4 regions of the Anaerostipes sp. AF04-45 genome follow, and region 2 is predicted to be linked to each of the others. Evidence: predicted binding sites of a transcription regulator. Region 2 holds the regulator's gene; each other region holds the start of a gene.
What was found. The regulator Rex, encoded in region 2, represses fermentation and respiration genes when NADH is low (regulators of the CRP and FNR family bind a similar motif). The targets are predictions, from matches to a motif close to ATTGTTAANTANTTAACAAT.

Region 1 (4,098 bases), on a different contig from region 2:
GCGGAGTCTGGAAGGCGTGGCGCCAACTAAGAATCCGTCTGTTCCAATCATCGCAGTTCCGACGACCGCGGGAACCGCAGCTGAGGTTACGATCAACTATGTCATCACAGATGTGGAAAAGAGACGCAAATTCGTCTGTGTAGACACCCATGATATCCCGGTCATTGCCGTCATCGATCCGGATATGATGTCCTCTATGCCGAAGGGCCTGACTGCCGCAACCGGAATGGATGCCCTTACCCATGCGATCGAAGGATATACTACAAAAGATGCATGGGAAATGACAGACATGTTTCATCTGAAAGCGATTGAACTGATCGCACAGAATCTGCGGGGTGCAGTGGAAAATACAGAAGAGGGCAGAGAGGGAATGGCTCTCGGACAGTATGTGGCAGGAATGGGATTCTCAAATGTAGGACTGGGAATCGTACACTCCATGGCTCATTCACTGGGAGCAGTCTATGATACACCGCACGGTGTTGCAAATGCCATTCTTCTTCCGGCTGTCATGGAATACAACGCTGATGCCACAGGGGATAAATATAAGTACATCGCCAAGGCCATGGGTGTGGAAGGCACAGAAGATATGAGTCAGGAAGAATATAGGAAGGCTGCCGTGGACGCGGTGAGACAGCTCTCCATCGATGTGGGAATTCCACAGGATCTGAAAGAAATCGTCAAAGAAGAGGACATTCAGTTCCTTTCAGAGTCAGCGGCCGCAGATGCGTGTGCACCTGGAAATCCAAAGGATGCAAGTTTAGAAGATATTATTGCAATCTATAAATCTTTGCTGTAAGAATTTACGCAAACGAAATGAAAGGACTGGCACACGGAAAAAGTGCGCCAGTCCTTTTTGCAGGATTATTTGCCGTTTTGAAGTTTATCAAAGAAATCTTTTGTCTTCAGAGAAAAAGAACATTTTTCTACCTCGGCATTTGTCAGAAAATCTGTATAAACCCCGTAGACACCGAGTTTCATATATTCTTTGGCTTCATATACACTGTTGACAGTATGTGTGAAAGAATACAGGCCTGCGTCACTTAGAAGCTTCATCCGGTAATCATTGACACTGCTCACAGGGACAGTGACAGCTTCAATGCCGTTGGCAGTGCAGAACCTGATCATTTTGCTGAACGCCACATCCGTCTGCTGATAAGTGGTATAAAGGAAGTGACGGAACGGATGAACCTGTTTTATGGCGTGATACATTGGCTGATTGTAAATCTGTACGATTAACCGGTCCAGAAGGTATTCTTTCTTCATTTCTTTTGCTGTCTTTACAATGACAGAGAAATCATTTTTTGCGGCTGCGGAATCACTGTCTTTGGTGTCTGTTATAATATATGTATCGGGATATTTGTCCATCAGTTCAAAGAGTTCTTTCAATGAGACAGAAGTGTATTTGCCGTACAGCTTAATATTTTTAAACTTTGCATAGGAAACAGGTTTGCCGCCCTTGCTCTTCGGATCACTCAGGTCTTTTCCCCAATAATGCCTTGCGACCATGACATGATCCGTAGTCTGCATCAGGTCAGCTTCAAAAACCCTGAAACCGTTTTGATAGGAATTTAAAAACGCATCTTTGGAGTTCGTATACTCCTTACCATCGATCTCTCCAAGAGCATGTGCAACCGCACGGTAGTCATACCACTGCTTTGACTCCTTCTTTGTCTGTGCGGAAGCTTTTTTATGATCAGACTGCTGTTTGACTTCATTTGCGGCATTCACATTTTGCTGCCGGCCCTGATAAAAACGGAACCCAGAAAAGAGTATGCTTCCAAGAAGGGCAAGAAAAGCAAGGCGCAGGGTGACCCGTTCAAATACTGCTCGGATATATTTAGGCTGATGTTTTGCTTTTTTAACGGCATTTTTGATGGATTTTGTTTTTATCTTTTTATTGTTCAGCATGAAACCTTCCTTTGTAAAAAAGACGTAATATAATTGTAACAATTATGTTAAAAATCATTATAACATAGGAAGACCAAAAAATCAAAAGCATATCAGCAGTCTGTGTGATAAAGTTTTAACATTCAACGGTGGATTTTGAAAGGAACTTCATGGTATAGTAAATGTATTGACGCTGGTTAACTTTTCAAATGATTCATAAGAATCAAAGGATTCAAGGAGGAAATTACTATGGCAAGTATCATTGCAAGTCCAAGCCGTTATATCCAGGGAAAAGGTGAGATGGAAAACCTTTGTACATATGCGGAAAACTACGGAACCAACCTTTTTGTTCTGACAAGTCCGTCAGGAAGAAAAAGAGTGGAGCCTTTCATCGCAAAAGGACAAAAAGATGCCAAGATTACATATGAGGCTTTTAACGGCGAGTGCTGTATGACAGAGATCAATCGTGTCATGGACATGTGTGAAAAGGCAGGAAGCGAAGTCATCGTGGGAATCGGCGGAGGAAAGATCCATGATACCGCAAAGGCAGTGGCTTATTACATGAAAAAGCCAGTCATCATTGTGCCGACCATTGCATCTACCGATGCGCCGTGCAGTGCACTGTCTGTGATCTATACGGATGACGGTGTATTTGAAAAGTACCTGTTTCTGCCGGCAAGCCCGAACATGGTGCTGGTGGACACCGATATTGTCAGCAAAGCTCCGGAACGCCTTTTAGTAGCCGGTATGGGAGATGCTCTGGCAACTTACTTTGAAGCGAGAGCCTGTCAGCAGTCTGACGCATCCAACTGTGTGGGAGGAAAGATCACACGCGCGGCCATGGCACTGGCTGAACTTTGCTATGAAACTTTGATTGATGAGGGGATTGACGCGAAACTTGCTGTCCGTGAAAATATCTGCACGAAGGCAGTAGAACATATCATAGAGGCAAATACTTATCTTTCAGGAATCGGATTTGAGAGCGGCGGTCTGGCAGGGGCACATGCCATCCATAACGGCTTGACAGCAATTCCGGAAACCCATGAATTATACCACGGAGAAAAAGTAGCCTTCGGAACGCTGGTACAGCTGGTTCTGGAAGGAGCGGATCAGGATGAGATTCAGGAAGTCCTCGGATTCTGTCAGGAAGCAGAACTCCCGACTACCCTTGCAGATTTGGGAATCAAGGAAGTAAAAGAAGAACAGATCATGGAAGTAGCACGCCTCGCATGCTCTCCGGACGACACTCTCGGCAACATGCCGTTTGAAGTGACACCGGAGGACGTATATGCGGCGATCATTGCGGCGGACGCACTGGGAAGATACTATTAAGATTCCTGTCTGCGGCACAGATGTCTTCCTGTGAGGAAGCAGACGGCACATAACAGAATAAGGACTGCGGCCATCAAAAGGGCGCAGTGAAGAAAAAAGGCATCCGGCAGGATGGTGATGACAGGGTCGAAAGCCTCATCGAAGATCCAGTAATCATTGGAGAAGGCCAGCTCGTGAAATGTCACGAAGGACTTGTCCCATCCGGCCGCCCAGACGAGAACTCCCAGAAGGAGCGGAAGCACGGCGGCAGAGACGGATGCCCTTTTTAAGAAACGGAAATCCTTTTTTTCCCGCTTCCATAAAAGGCCTGCAGGGATTATGATAAATGAGATGATACAGGCGTATTGGAGACCGGAGAAAATACGCTTCACATCCTGAAAGTGAATCCTTCCTTCCTCAGACATGGGAAGAGAGGGAAACTTCAGGTCTTTTTTATAAAATACTGAATTATAGTCAATGAGCCGGTCATAGTTTTCTCTGATCTGTTGTTCAGAGAGTCCGGATTCCCGGCTGATATGAAGAAGTTTTATATCGGCGTAGTAAAGAGGCCGGAAATTCAGTGTAAATATGACCGAAAATGATATCAGGAATATAGATAAAGAAACCGTAAGCAGAAATTGTTTCATGATGCACCGCCTTTCATGAAACCCATTATAACACAAGGAAGTACCATGATAGCGATTATTTCACCTGCAAAAAACATGAAAGTCAGGAAAGAAAAACAGCGAAGGCTGACACATCCTGTGTTTTCAGAAAAGACAGGACAGATTTATGAAGAATTGAAAAAACTGAAGCCGTGGGAGATCGAATCTTTGATGAAGGTAAATGAAAAGATCGCCCTTCAGGCTTTTTTAGATATACAAAATTTTGAGAACGGGG
Region 2 (4,098 bases):
ACCTGCCCGACCGATTCCTCCGTGGGCTTAAAACCAATCCGGTTCATTCCGGTATCCACTTTGATATGTATCCTGGCGTCCTTCTTCATTGTAACTGCAAATTTAGAGATCGCCTCCGCCATCTCATAAGAAAATACCGTCTGTTCAATTTCATGCTGGATCAATGAAGCATACTGATATTCCGAAGTATATCCGAGAATTAGGATCGGTTTTGTGATTCCCTGTTTTCTCAGAGCGATCCCTTCCTCAATGATCGCCACCGCAAAACCGTCGACGCCGATCTTATTCAATGCCTTCGCCACCGGGACCGCCCCGTGTCCGTAGCCGTCGGCTTTGATCACCGGCATAATCTTTGTATCCGGCCCCACAAGTTTTTTTATCTCACTGATATTATGGCAGACCGCATCCAGATCAATGGCTGCGTATACCCTATAATACTGATTCATCGCTGATTCCTCCTAAAATACTGCTGATTGACTCAATGATGTCTGATGCCAGCATGCTGTTGTGTCCAAAAATTTCTGCGGCATGGTCTCCTGCAAGCCCATGGATATAGACACCAAGGGCGGCAGCCTCAGAACATTCCATGCCTCTCCCTAGGAGGCTTGCGATCATGCCGCTTAAGACATCGCCGCTCCCCCCTGTGGCCATTCCATTGTTTCCGCTGCTGTTATAATAAACAGGCCGGCTGCCTGACACTACAAGCGTTGCCGCATCTTTCAGCACAACAGTGGCGCGGAATCTGTCCGAAAGCTTCTGTCCCGCATCCGTCAGAGTTTCTTTCACCTGCTCTGCGGATATTCCAAGGAGCCTTGCAGCTTCCAGAAGATGCGGTGTGAAAACGCACCCTCCCGGATGATCGATCTCCATTCCATAACGGCTGACCGTATTCAGGCCGTCCGCATCCAGCAAAAGAGGCTTTGTTCCGCGCTGTAAAACTTCTTCTAATAATTCTTTGGTCCGCTCTGAGACTCCCATTCCGGGTCCGAATAAGATACAGTCACACCATTCGAGGGCATCTTTTACATCCTCATATGTCCCGAACAGCACTTCCGGAAGCATGGACTGCAGAATCGGACGATTGGCTTCGCAGGAAATCACCTTTACCAGTCCGCTGCCCATGCGCAGGGCACTCTTTGCCGAAAAATAAGCAGCCCCAGACATCGTCTCATTTCCTGCTATGATCAGGACTTTTCCGTAGGTGCCCTTGTGAGAATCCGCAAAACGGCCCGGAAGTCTTTCTAAATCTTTCCTATCGTATGTGAAGCCCCCTGCATGTTTCTTCAAAACAGAATCAAAGAAACCGATCTTTTCTACATACAGCCGGCCCGCATATTCTTTTCCCGGATAGAGCAGATGTCCTGCCTTGGGACCGCCGAAGGTCACCGTAGCGTCTGATTTTACGGCGCATCCAAGGACTTTTCCCGTATCCCCGCTGATTCCGGAGGAAATATCGACTGACATGACTTTAGCTCCGCTTCCATTAATCCTTTCCACAGCAGTACGGTATGTCCCCGATACCTCTCTGGAAAGGCCTACGCCAAACAGTCCTTCCAAAATCCAGTCATAATCCTTATAATCTATCTCTTCTTTTTGCTCATATCCAAGCCGTGCAAGGATATCGTACTGCGTCTTTAAGTCTGCGGATGCCTGAGACAGATCCCCTACGACTGTAAAATCCACTGAATACCCTTCTTCCAGAAGGATTCTGGCCGCAGCCAGCGCATCTCCCCCGTTATTTCCGCATCCTGCCACAGAAAGAATCCTGTTATTTTTTCTGACTGTTTCCATGAGCCTTCGGGCAATTTTTTCGCTGGCCCTCTCCATCAGCACCAGGCCAGGAATCCCTATCTTCTGTATGGTCTCCTTATCAACATCCTGCATTTCCTGATTTTTTAAAACATATTTCATAGACACTCTCCTATGACAAAAGCCTGTGCCAGCCCCCCTGTGTTCGTAACCGACACATGAAATTTCGTAATCTTCCTATCTGATGCCATTTTTTCGGCTCTGCCTGTGAGTTTCACATAAGGTGCTCCTTTTGAATTCCGAAACACTCCGATCTCATAGGGCTCCAATCCGAAGAAGCCGGTTCCAAATACCTTGGAAACGGCTTCTTTAACTGCAAAATTACCAGCAAGAGTCGTACTGTTTAAACCTGCGCATGCCAGTTCCTCTTCTGAAAAAATCCGGCTCAGGCGGTTCTTTCTCTCCACCATCTTCTGTACCCGCCCGATTTCTATCAGGTCAGTTCCTATACCGACAATCATGGCGTTCCTCCCGTCTTTACTCCGCGCCTTCGCTGTCTTCCCTGCTGTGAATATTGTAAGTCAGCGTCATGAGGCTTTCTGCCAAATGGACATTCTCCACGGTCACACTGTCCGGCAGCGTGAGATCCACAGGGGCAAAGTTCCAAAATCCTTTGATGCCCCACGACACAAGATCTTTGGCAATCTTCGGCGCCTGGTCCTGCGGAAGCGTGAGGGCTGCAATCTTGATCTCATGATTCTTTATAAACTCTTCCATATCGTCAATATCGTGCACTTCCACTCCGTGCACCGTGATGCCGATCAGCTTCGGATTCACATCGAACAGCGCAATCACCTGAAAACCAATGCTGTTATTGTTAAAATCCTGATAATTAGCCAATGCCTGCCCCAGATTGCCGGCACCAACGATGATCATCTGATTGCTTTTGTCAAGTCCCAGAATCTTTCCGATCTCCACGTAAAGATTTTCTACATTGTAGCCGTATCCTTGCTGCCCGAAACCTCCAAAATTATTCAGGTCCTGCCGGATCTGGGATGCAGTTACTTTCATCCTCTCGCTCAGCTCTTTGGATGAGATCCTCGTAATATTTTTTGCTTTCAAAGCCCCCAAATAACGGTAATATCTAGGTAATCTCTTTATAACTGCCGGTGATATATTCTTATCCATTGATGACATTATTACCCTCCCACTTATTTTATTAACTACTCAAATTAAATAAATTATATAAGATTGTCTAATATCTGTCAAACTTTTCAGTGCGTTTTTTCAGAAATTATGTTATGCTTATAAAGAATTTTTACAGCTTAGAAATTTTGAAGGAGTGCACTATGGTTTTATCTTGTCAGAATATACATAAAACATTTGTCGACCAGGAAGTCCTGAAAGGAATTTCCTTTCATATCAATGAAAAGGACCGGCTTGCCGTCATCGGCTTAAACGGTGCCGGAAAGTCCACCCTGCTCAAGATCATCATGGATCAGATGACACCCGATGACGGGGAGATCCACAAAAAGAAGGACGCCGATATCGGCTATCTCGCACAGCATCAGGACCATACTTCTTCCCGCACCATTTATGAAGAGCTTTTGACCATAAAACAGGATGTGATCGAACTGGACAAAAAACTCCGCTCTCTGGAGCATATGATGAAGCATTTAAGCGGCACAGAGCTCGAAGAAAAGATGGAGGAATACACCAGGGCCACTCATTTATTTGAACAGAAAAACGGTTTTGCTTATAAAAGTGAGATCACAGGAATCTTAAAAGGACTCGGGTTTCAAGAGGAAGATTTTCAAAAAAAAATCGAGACTCTGTCCGGAGGACAAAAGACAAGGGTCGCTCTCGGAAAACTCCTGCTGATGAAGCCAGAGATCCTTCTCCTGGATGAGCCTACCAACCATTTGGATGTAGATTCGATCCAGTGGCTGGAAACCTATTTAAGCCACTATGAGGGCGCTGTCATCCTGGTCTCCCATGACCGGTATTTCCTGGACAAGATCGTCAACAAAGTCATGGAGATTGAGTCGGGTCACGCGATGCTCTTTGACGGCAACTACACTTCTTTTATTAAAAAAAGGGATCAGGTAAAGGCAATCCGCTTGAAGGAGTACGAAAACCAGCAGCAGGAGATCCGTCACCAGAAGGCGGTCATTGAAAAACTAAAACAATTTAACCAGGAAAAATCCATCCGCCGGGCCGAGAGCCGTGAAAAGATGCTGAACAAAATTGATGTGATCGAAAAGCCTGTGGAAGTCGACGGAAAAATGCGCTTTGCCATCGAACCGTCGGTGATCAGCGGAAACGATGTCTTAACGGTGGAACATCTGG
Region 3 (4,098 bases), on a different contig from region 2:
GTAATAATCTTAACTTTTCCCATAGTTTTTCTCCTTCATTTATTTTAGAAATCTTTTAAATCTGCTTTGCGTTTTTCAAGAAATGCAGTCATACCTTCTTTTTTATCTTCCGTAGAAAATGCGAGTCCGAATAAATCTGCTTCTAATGTAAGTCCGCTGCTTAAATCGGTGTCCATGCCTGTGTTGATCGCTTCTTTTGCAAGAGAGATTGCATAGCTTCCTTTGGACATGATCTTAGCTGCCATCTTTTTGCAGTAATCAATCAGTTCTGCCTGAGGAACTACCTTGTTTGCAAGTCCGATCCTGTAAGCTTCTTCGGCGTCGATCTGGTCACAGGTAAAGATAAGTTCTTTTGCACGTCCTTTTCCGACTAAGCGGGAGAGACGCTGTGTTCCTCCGAATCCCGGGAGGATTCCGAGTCCTGTTTCCGGCTGTGCGAATCTTGCATTTTCTGCGGCTACACGGATATCACAGGCCATGGAGATCTCACATCCGCCTCCGAGAGCATATCCGTTGACAGCGGCGATCGTTACCTGAGGCATTGTCTCTAATTTAAGGAATGCTTCCTTTGCCAGCAGACCCATCTGTCTTCCTTCCGCAGGAGTGGCATTGACCATTTCAGAAATATCGGCTCCGGCTACAAATGATTTTTCTCCTGATCCTGTAAGGATAACGACTCTGATGTCCTTGCGGCGGGAGATCTCGGAAAAGCACTGGTCTAATTCTGCTAATGTCTCACTGTTTAAGGCATTTAAAGATTTTGGTCTGTTGATTGTAACTACTGCGATCTCGTTTTCTACTTCCATTAATAAATTGTTCATTCTAAATCCTCCTTGAAATGACATATACATTACACTTAATCAGCTCTTGTTAGAAAATTAACATATTGGCGTGCAAATATTTAGGATACAAAATATTATTTATGCTTCTAATATGGACTATATTTGCGTGTTTGTCAATGGTTTATCAATATATTTTATTTAAATTGTATAATTCTATAAAAGATTATAAAAGTTTATTGACAATATGCACAAGGGGTGATATATTTAGCTTACAAAATATTAGTATGCAAATATAAGGAAACAAAATGGTAAATTTATGTTAAGTTTGGTGAAAGGAGTGATTATTTATGAATTTTGAATTAACGGAACAGCAGGCAGCCATTCAGGAGACAGCAAGAAACTTTGCTCAGACAGAGTTACAGCCGGGAGTGCTCGAGAGAGATGCCAACAGTGAATTTCCGGTAGATCTCTATAAGAAGATGGGAGAACTGGGACTGATCGGACTTCCTTATCCGAAAGAAGTCGGAGGCCAGGGAGCCGATTACCTGTCTTATGTATTGGCAGTGGAGGAGATCTCTAAAGTAGATGCTTCTGTGGGTATTTCTTATTCTGTATCCACTTCTTTATATGGAGGAAGCATCATGAACTCTGACGCTCCGGTCGAGAAAAAGAATGAATTTCTGGCGCCGGTATTGTCCGGACAGCACTTCGGATCTTTCGGACTCACGGAACCAAATGCGGGATCTGATGCGGGCGGATGTGTAACCGTTGCTGAAAAAGACGGGGATGAGTACATATTAAACGGTATGAAGTGTTTCAATACGAATGGACCTTTAGCCGATTATACGGCAGTATATGCCCTGACGGAACCTGAGAAAAAAGCCAAGGGACTGTCCTGTTTCGTGGTGAAGAAAGGAACTCCCGGATTTTCAGTGGGCAAAGTGGAAGACAAGATGGGAATCCGTTCCGCACAGGTTTCAGAGATGATCCTGGAAAATGTACGGGTGCCGGCAGAAAATATGATCGTTCCTTCCGGAGACGGATTTAAACTGGCTATGAAGACTCTGGACGGAGGCCGTATCGGTGTTGCCGCACAGGGACTTGGAATTGCAGAAGGTGCATTTGAGATTGCAAAAGAATACTTAAAGACGAGAGAGCAGTTCGGCAAACCATTATACAGGAACCAGTATCTTGCATTTAAGATGGCGGAACTTGAAATGGAAATTGATGCCGCAAAACTCATGCTTTATAAGGCTGCTGCCGACAAACAGGAAGGAAGACGATATTCTATTCCGGCCGCAAAGGCAAAATACCTCTGTACAGAGGCGGCAATGCATGTGACAACAGAGGCGGTGCAGATGCTGGGCGGAAACGGTTATATGAAGGGATACCATGTAGAGCGCATGATGAGAGACGCCAAGATTACTCAGATCTACGAGGGAACCAATGAAATCCAGAAGCTGGTTGTGAGCGGAGCGATTTTCAGATAGTCTGTTTTTGGAATATGAATCCTAAGTTTTCAGGGATGTCAATTATGGCATCCCCTTTTCATGCTTTACAAGGATGACTTTGCTTTAGGATAAAAGCCTTAAAATTATAGTATGTCTTCTTGACAGAAGTTTTTGTAACAGATATGATGAAATATATAGTATGCAAACAGTTTGAAGTGTTTGCATGTAGTTTTGTGTAGGAGGGAAAAGGAACGGATGGAATTGAATCAATGTATCAACTATCTTTTGACCACTGCCCAGCACGCGGTGTTTCAGGAGATGAGCGCACAGCTCTCTAAATTTGACGTGACTCCGGTACAGTACGGTGTGATGTATTGTCTTTGGGTGAAGAAGAAAAACAGTCCGAAGGAGATCGCAGAAGAACTGAGGCTGGAAAACTCTACGATCTCAGGTGTTCTTGAGAGAATGGAGAAAAAAGGATTGATCAAGAGAAAAGTCAGCAAAGAAGACCGGCGTTTTGTAGAGATTATATTGACGGATAAGGGGAATGACTTGGAAGAACCGATTCTCGAAACAGTGGAAGAGGTCAACAGAATCGTCCTGAAAGATATGGGACAGCAGGAACAGGAAGCACTGAAGGAATCCTTAAGGCACCTGGCGGGAATCTGATTGCTAAGAATTTTATATCGAAAGAATATGCAGCGGAAAGGTGTCTTTCTGGCTGCTATTTTTTTGTTCTATTAAGGGTATGGGGAATCAGATAATTTACATTTGAAGTTGATTGGCATATAATAGGGCTTAATTTAGAAGTAAAAATGCATTGACTTGATCAGATGAGACAGGAGGTTATAGTAAAATGGACAGTTATAGATTATATACAATTGCTGTGATTATTGTTTTAATGCTAAGTATATATATACAGATAAAACTATTAAACATGAAGAAGGGATTTGGATATATAATTCCGGCATCCATTGTTTTGATAGTTTTTATGATTTGGGCAGGAAATGAGTTTCAGGCTATAAAATGTTTGCCTGTTACAATTATTTTATTATTTTTTTGCCTGGTAAACTTATTTGTTGTTTTTATAAAGAAGAGATGCTGAGAAGGAGGCAGAACATGTCAGATCAGATTAACCGGCAGTTGTTTCAGTTTATTGAAAAGAGTCCGTGCAGCTATCACGCTGTGGAACAGATAAAGAGAGAATTGACAGAAAATGGATTTACGGAACTGAGGGAGCAGGAGGCATGGAAGATAGAAAAGGGTGGTAAGTATTTTACCAGCAGAAACGGTTCTTCGTTGGCTGCTTTCTGTATACCGGAGAAAAAATTAAAAGGGTTTCATATTACCGCATCCCATACGGACTCACCCGCTTTTAAGATCAAAGAGAATATGGAATTACAGGCAGAAAAGCATTATACAAAATTAAATACCGAAAAATATGGGGGAATGCTCATGGACTCCTGGCTTGACCGTCCGCTCTCTGTGGCAGGAAAAATTATTGTGAGAGATGGGGAAAAACTTACGGAAAAGCTGATTCATATAGAGAAAGATCTCTTGATGATCCCAAGGCTTGCGATCCATATGAAAAGAGGAGCAGAGGATGACGCACTGAACCCTCAGATTCATATGCTTCCTGTCTTGGGGGACCAGACAGCCGAAAAGACATTTATGCGGACAACTGCATCCGAGGCGGGTGTAAATGAAAATGATATTCTCGGTACAGATCTTTACCTGTATAATCGGATGCCGGGAACTGTATGGGGAGCAAACGGCGAGTTTATGTCGGCACCGAGGCTCGATGACCTTCAGTGTGTATTCGCATCTTTGCAGGCTTTTGTGAACAGTGAGGGCAGAGAGTATAT
Region 4 (4,098 bases), on a different contig from region 2:
GTGCCCTGTGGCAACCTTTTTCACCCAGCACGGATCTGCGATGAGACCGCGTCCCATACCGATGATGTCAGCGTCTCCGCGGGCAAGAATATCGTCAGCAACACGAGGATCACGAATATTACCCATCGTCACACACGGTTTTCCGTATTTTTCTTTGACGGCCTTTGCCATATAAGATCTCCAGCCGTCCTCTAAGTAATTGGCATCGATCTGATACTGGATGGAACCGTTTAATCCCGCAGAAACATCGAAAACATCGGCTTCTTCCTGGAAATACTGGAGGTAGTCCAAAGTATCATCCAGGGTATTTCCATGTTCCATAAACTCGTCGGCACTTAAGCGTACGAAAATCGGGAACATCGGTCCAACCTGTTTTCTGACTTCCTCTAAGACCAGTCTTGCGAATCTGGCTCTGTTTTCCGGAGAACCTCCGAATTCATCGGTTCTGACGTTTGTCGTAGGAGATAAGAACTGACTGATCAGGTAGGAATGTCCCGCATGAATCTCAATGCAGTCAAATCCTGAAGCCTGTGCGCGTGCAGCGGCCTCTCCATATTTTTTAACAATCGCGTAAATCTCATCTTTTGTGAGCGGACGAGGAATTTCTCCGCCTGCCTTAGACGGAATATCTGAAGCAGACACCGGCTGCATATTCGTACGCTTAGACTGAGCGGACGCACCTGCATGGTTTAGCTGTAATCCGATACATGCACCGTGAGAATGAACGGTCTCACAGAGCTTAAAGAAGCGGGGCATGTAATTGTCATGGTCGATTCTGATCTGAGTTGTACCGTTTGAGCCGAGAGGGGAATCTACGCTGGCATTTTCCACCATAATAAGGCCGACACCGCCTTTTGCCCTCTGTTCGTAATAATTGATATGGAGAAAACTCATCTCTCCGGTCTGTTCTCCATAGTTAGTTCCCATCGGTGTCATCATGATGCGGTTTTTCATCGTCATGTTTTTGATTGTCAGCGGACTGAAAATATTTTTATAATTGCACTTCATTGTGTACCCTCCAAAAGATTATCGATTTCTAATTAGGGTTGTTATCATTGCATTTGGGTGATCTGTAATGATAAGTTCATTATAAAGCAAAGATAATTATTTAACAAATTGATATTTTTTAAAGAATTAATAGCTTTTGTCTATTGTTTTTTTTACGAAGCCGATAAATTTCTCTACCGCAGGAATCATAATGTTATTTTTCAGGTACGCCATGTAGACGGTGTGATAAGGTTTGACGTTGCTTAAGTGAAGAATTTCCACGTCATATTCCCTCAGCGATTCCACATGGGCCACAAAGCCGACACCGAAGTTTTCGGCTACGAGAGCAGCAATGGCATTTTCGTCGGAGGTTTCAAATGCAATCTCAGGTTCCATCCGGTTCTGCCGGTAGATGGAATTTGTATACTGCCCCAGACCGGAGGTGCGGTCATATCCTATAACAGGATAGGACAGAAGATCTTCCAGCAGAACTTCTTTTTTATGCTTCAAGGGGTGCTCCAGCGGCGTGATGACAACCATCTCCTGATTAATGACCGGGACGAATTCGATCTCAGGCTCATTGGATACGTACGAGCCGAAGATGACGTCATATTTTTCGGATTTCAGATCACGGAGCATTTTGTTGGTGATTTCCTGCGTCATAGAAAAGGTGATATTGCTGGAATCTTCCGAATCCAGGAAACTGCGTACGAGGTGGGGAATATACGATTTGGCGAGGGGAAACACGTAGGCCAGGTCGATGTGGCCTCCTTTGGCGTTGGCCAGAGCCTTCATTTTGTCCTCGGCAATCTTTACTTCTTCGAGTATTTTATTAACATGTTCTAAAAAGATCTTGCCGTACTTGGTCAGCTCGATGTTTCTTCCGTTTTTCCGAAAGAGAGGAAGCCCCAGTTCCTCTTCTAAATTGGCGATGGAGCGGCTCAGACTGGGCTGGGATACATTCAATTCTCTGGCTGCCTGGTGATAATGCTGCAGGGTTGCGATTTTTTGAAAATATGAAAGCTGGTTTAGATTCATAGAGATTACCTCATTTCTGTGGAAAGTGCAGTGCTATTTATATAAGGAAGCATAACATGAATGATAGCAAAATACTATTAAAAAGTATTAAAAGATGTATTAGAAGTATCAATAAGATCCGTGTATAATAGTTTTTGTAAGGTTGTTAAAAAATTAACTTTTGGGTGAAGAAACAACAGGGTAAGTAAAAAAGGAGAATGACACATGGCAGAGAGAATTACAGGACATACAGAATTGATCGGGCTGATGGCATATCCGATCAGACATTCCAGCTCACCGGCAATGCACAATGAAGCATTTGCCACATTAGGACTTGACTATGCATATTTGGCGTTTGAAGTTGACAATGACACATTAGAGGATGCGGTAAAAGGACTGCGCGCCTTGAAACTGAAAGGTTCCAACGTTTCTATGCCGAACAAGACAGTCGTAGGCAAATACTTAGATAAGCTTTCACCGGCAGCAGAAATGGCCGGAGCAGTCAACACGATCGTCAATGAAGACGGAGTTTTGACAGGACATATCACCGACGGAATCGGCTACATGCAGTCATTGAAAGACAATGACATCGATGTGATCGGTAAAAAAATGACAATCACAGGGGCAGGCGGAGCAGCAACGGCAATCGAAATCCAGGCGGCATTAGACGGTGTCAAAGAAATGTCAATCTTTAATATTAAAGATAAGTTCTGGGAGAACGCGGAGAAAACTGTTGAGAAGATCCGTGCAAACACAGACTGCATCGTAAATCTTTACGACCTTGATGATAAAGATAAATTAAAAGAAGAGATCGCAGACAGCTATCTGTTCGCACAGGCAACAGGTGTGGGAATGAAACCTTTAGAGGGACAATCAGTAATTCCTGACGCGTCATTCTTACGTCCGGACTTGATTGTCACTGATACAATTTATGCACCGAGAGAGACTGCACTTTTAAAGATGGCAAAAGAAGCCGGATGCAAGACAATGAACGGTCTTGGTATGATGCTGTTCCAGGGAGACGCTGCATTCCACCTGTGGACCGGAAAACATATGCCGATCGATCACATGAAAGAAGTATTGGATATTAAATACGACTAAACTTAGAGAGGAAATTTGAGAGGAATCAATTATGAACAAAAAATATTATCCCAGTGCGTTTATCTTATATTTAAATTATTTTATCCATGGTATCGGAGCATCTGTCTTAGGACAGGTGGCAGTAAAAGAAACCCTGGTAAAACAGTGGGGAGCATCAGACATCGGTCTTGTTACAATGGTAGCTGCCGCATTAGGATTGGGAAGGCTGATTGCCCTTCCGTTTGCAGGACCTCTTTCTGATAAGCTGGGAAGAAAAGTTGCATCCATTATCGGCGCAGGCTCCTATGCGATCTTTTTCTTAGGACTTGCCATGTCACCGAATATGACCGTTGCATATATCGCGGCAATTCTGGGAGGTATCGCAAACTCTTTCCTTGACACAGGCGTTATTCCGGCATGTGTTGAGATTCTCGCACCGAGATCCAGTATGGCAACGATGCTTACCAAGTTTTCAATCTCCTGTTCACAGCTGTTAATGCCGTTTATGATCGGTGCTATCGTTGGAGCAAACCTTTCCTTAAATGTATTATTATACGTATGCGGTGCTGCCATCGCTATCATCGGAGTGCTCGTTTTATTCGCGCCTCTTCCGAAAATGGAAACAGCAGGCGGAGCAAAATCTTCTCTGATCCAGGATATCAAACACGCAAACTTCTCACTGGAAAGCATTGCGCTGATCATCATCGGATTTACAGGAACAGCAACATTCCAGCTCTGGCTGAACTGTGCTCAGGATTTCGCGAAGGAATATGCAAAGATTGGTGATCCTTCTGTCATGCAGACTTACTACAGCACAGGATCTCTCGTAGCTATTGTCGTTACAACTGTTTTAGTTAATAAGATAAAAGGGGTAAGATTCTTATTTGTATATCCTCTGATCGCAACGATTATGATTGCGCTTGTTTATCTGCTGAGAACTCCTTCTATCTGCTACATCGGATCAGCAGTTGTCGGATATTCCGCAGGAGCCGTTGTACTTCAGCTTGTGACAGC

Region 1: DWV34_RS02000 (glycerol dehydrogenase) is a predicted target of Rex. The motif match lies at 2,012-2,031, and genes of this name have one in related genera.
Region 3: DWV34_RS13190 (enoyl-CoA hydratase-related protein) is a predicted target of Rex. The motif match lies at 952-971, and genes of this name have one in related genera.
Region 4: DWV34_RS10315 (shikimate dehydrogenase) is a predicted target of Rex. The motif match lies at 2,167-2,186, and genes of this name have one in related genera.

Annotation. Positions count from the first base shown of each region.
Region 1 covers NZ_QTXQ01000001.1:393,545-397,642, reverse strand. The annotation lists gene fucO (lactaldehyde reductase) at 1-796, shown strand, start outside; gene DWV34_RS02005 (phosphatidylinositol-specific phospholipase C/glycerophosphodiester phosphodiesterase family protein) at 862-1,908, opposite strand; gene DWV34_RS02000 (glycerol dehydrogenase) at 2,137-3,219, shown strand; gene DWV34_RS01995 (TIGR01906 family membrane protein) at 3,216-3,845, opposite strand; gene yaaA (peroxide stress protein YaaA) at 3,891-4,098, shown strand, end outside.
Region 2 covers NZ_QTXQ01000004.1:104,702-108,799, reverse strand. The annotation lists gene alr (alanine racemase) at 1-446, opposite strand, end outside; gene DWV34_RS07320 (bifunctional ADP-dependent NAD(P)H-hydrate dehydratase/NAD(P)H-hydrate epimerase) at 430-1,911, opposite strand; gene acpS (holo-ACP synthase) at 1,908-2,270, opposite strand; gene DWV34_RS07310 (redox-sensing transcriptional repressor Rex) at 2,287-2,946, opposite strand; gene abc-f (ribosomal protection-like ABC-F family protein) at 3,099-4,098, shown strand, end outside.
Region 3 covers NZ_QTXQ01000008.1:168,679-172,776, reverse strand. The annotation lists gene DWV34_RS13195 (acyl CoA:acetate/3-ketoacid CoA transferase) at 1-23, opposite strand, end outside; gene DWV34_RS13190 (enoyl-CoA hydratase-related protein) at 45-821, opposite strand; gene DWV34_RS13185 (acyl-CoA dehydrogenase family protein) at 1,130-2,272, shown strand; gene DWV34_RS13180 (MarR family winged helix-turn-helix transcriptional regulator) at 2,489-2,902, shown strand; gene DWV34_RS13175 (hypothetical protein) at 3,090-3,338, shown strand; gene DWV34_RS13170 (M18 family aminopeptidase) at 3,353-4,098, shown strand, end outside.
Region 4 covers NZ_QTXQ01000006.1:53,055-57,152, reverse strand. The annotation lists gene DWV34_RS10325 (oxidoreductase) at 1-1,008, opposite strand, end outside; gene DWV34_RS10320 (LysR family transcriptional regulator) at 1,135-2,025, opposite strand; gene DWV34_RS10315 (shikimate dehydrogenase) at 2,230-3,105, shown strand; gene DWV34_RS10310 (MFS transporter) at 3,137-4,098, shown strand, end outside.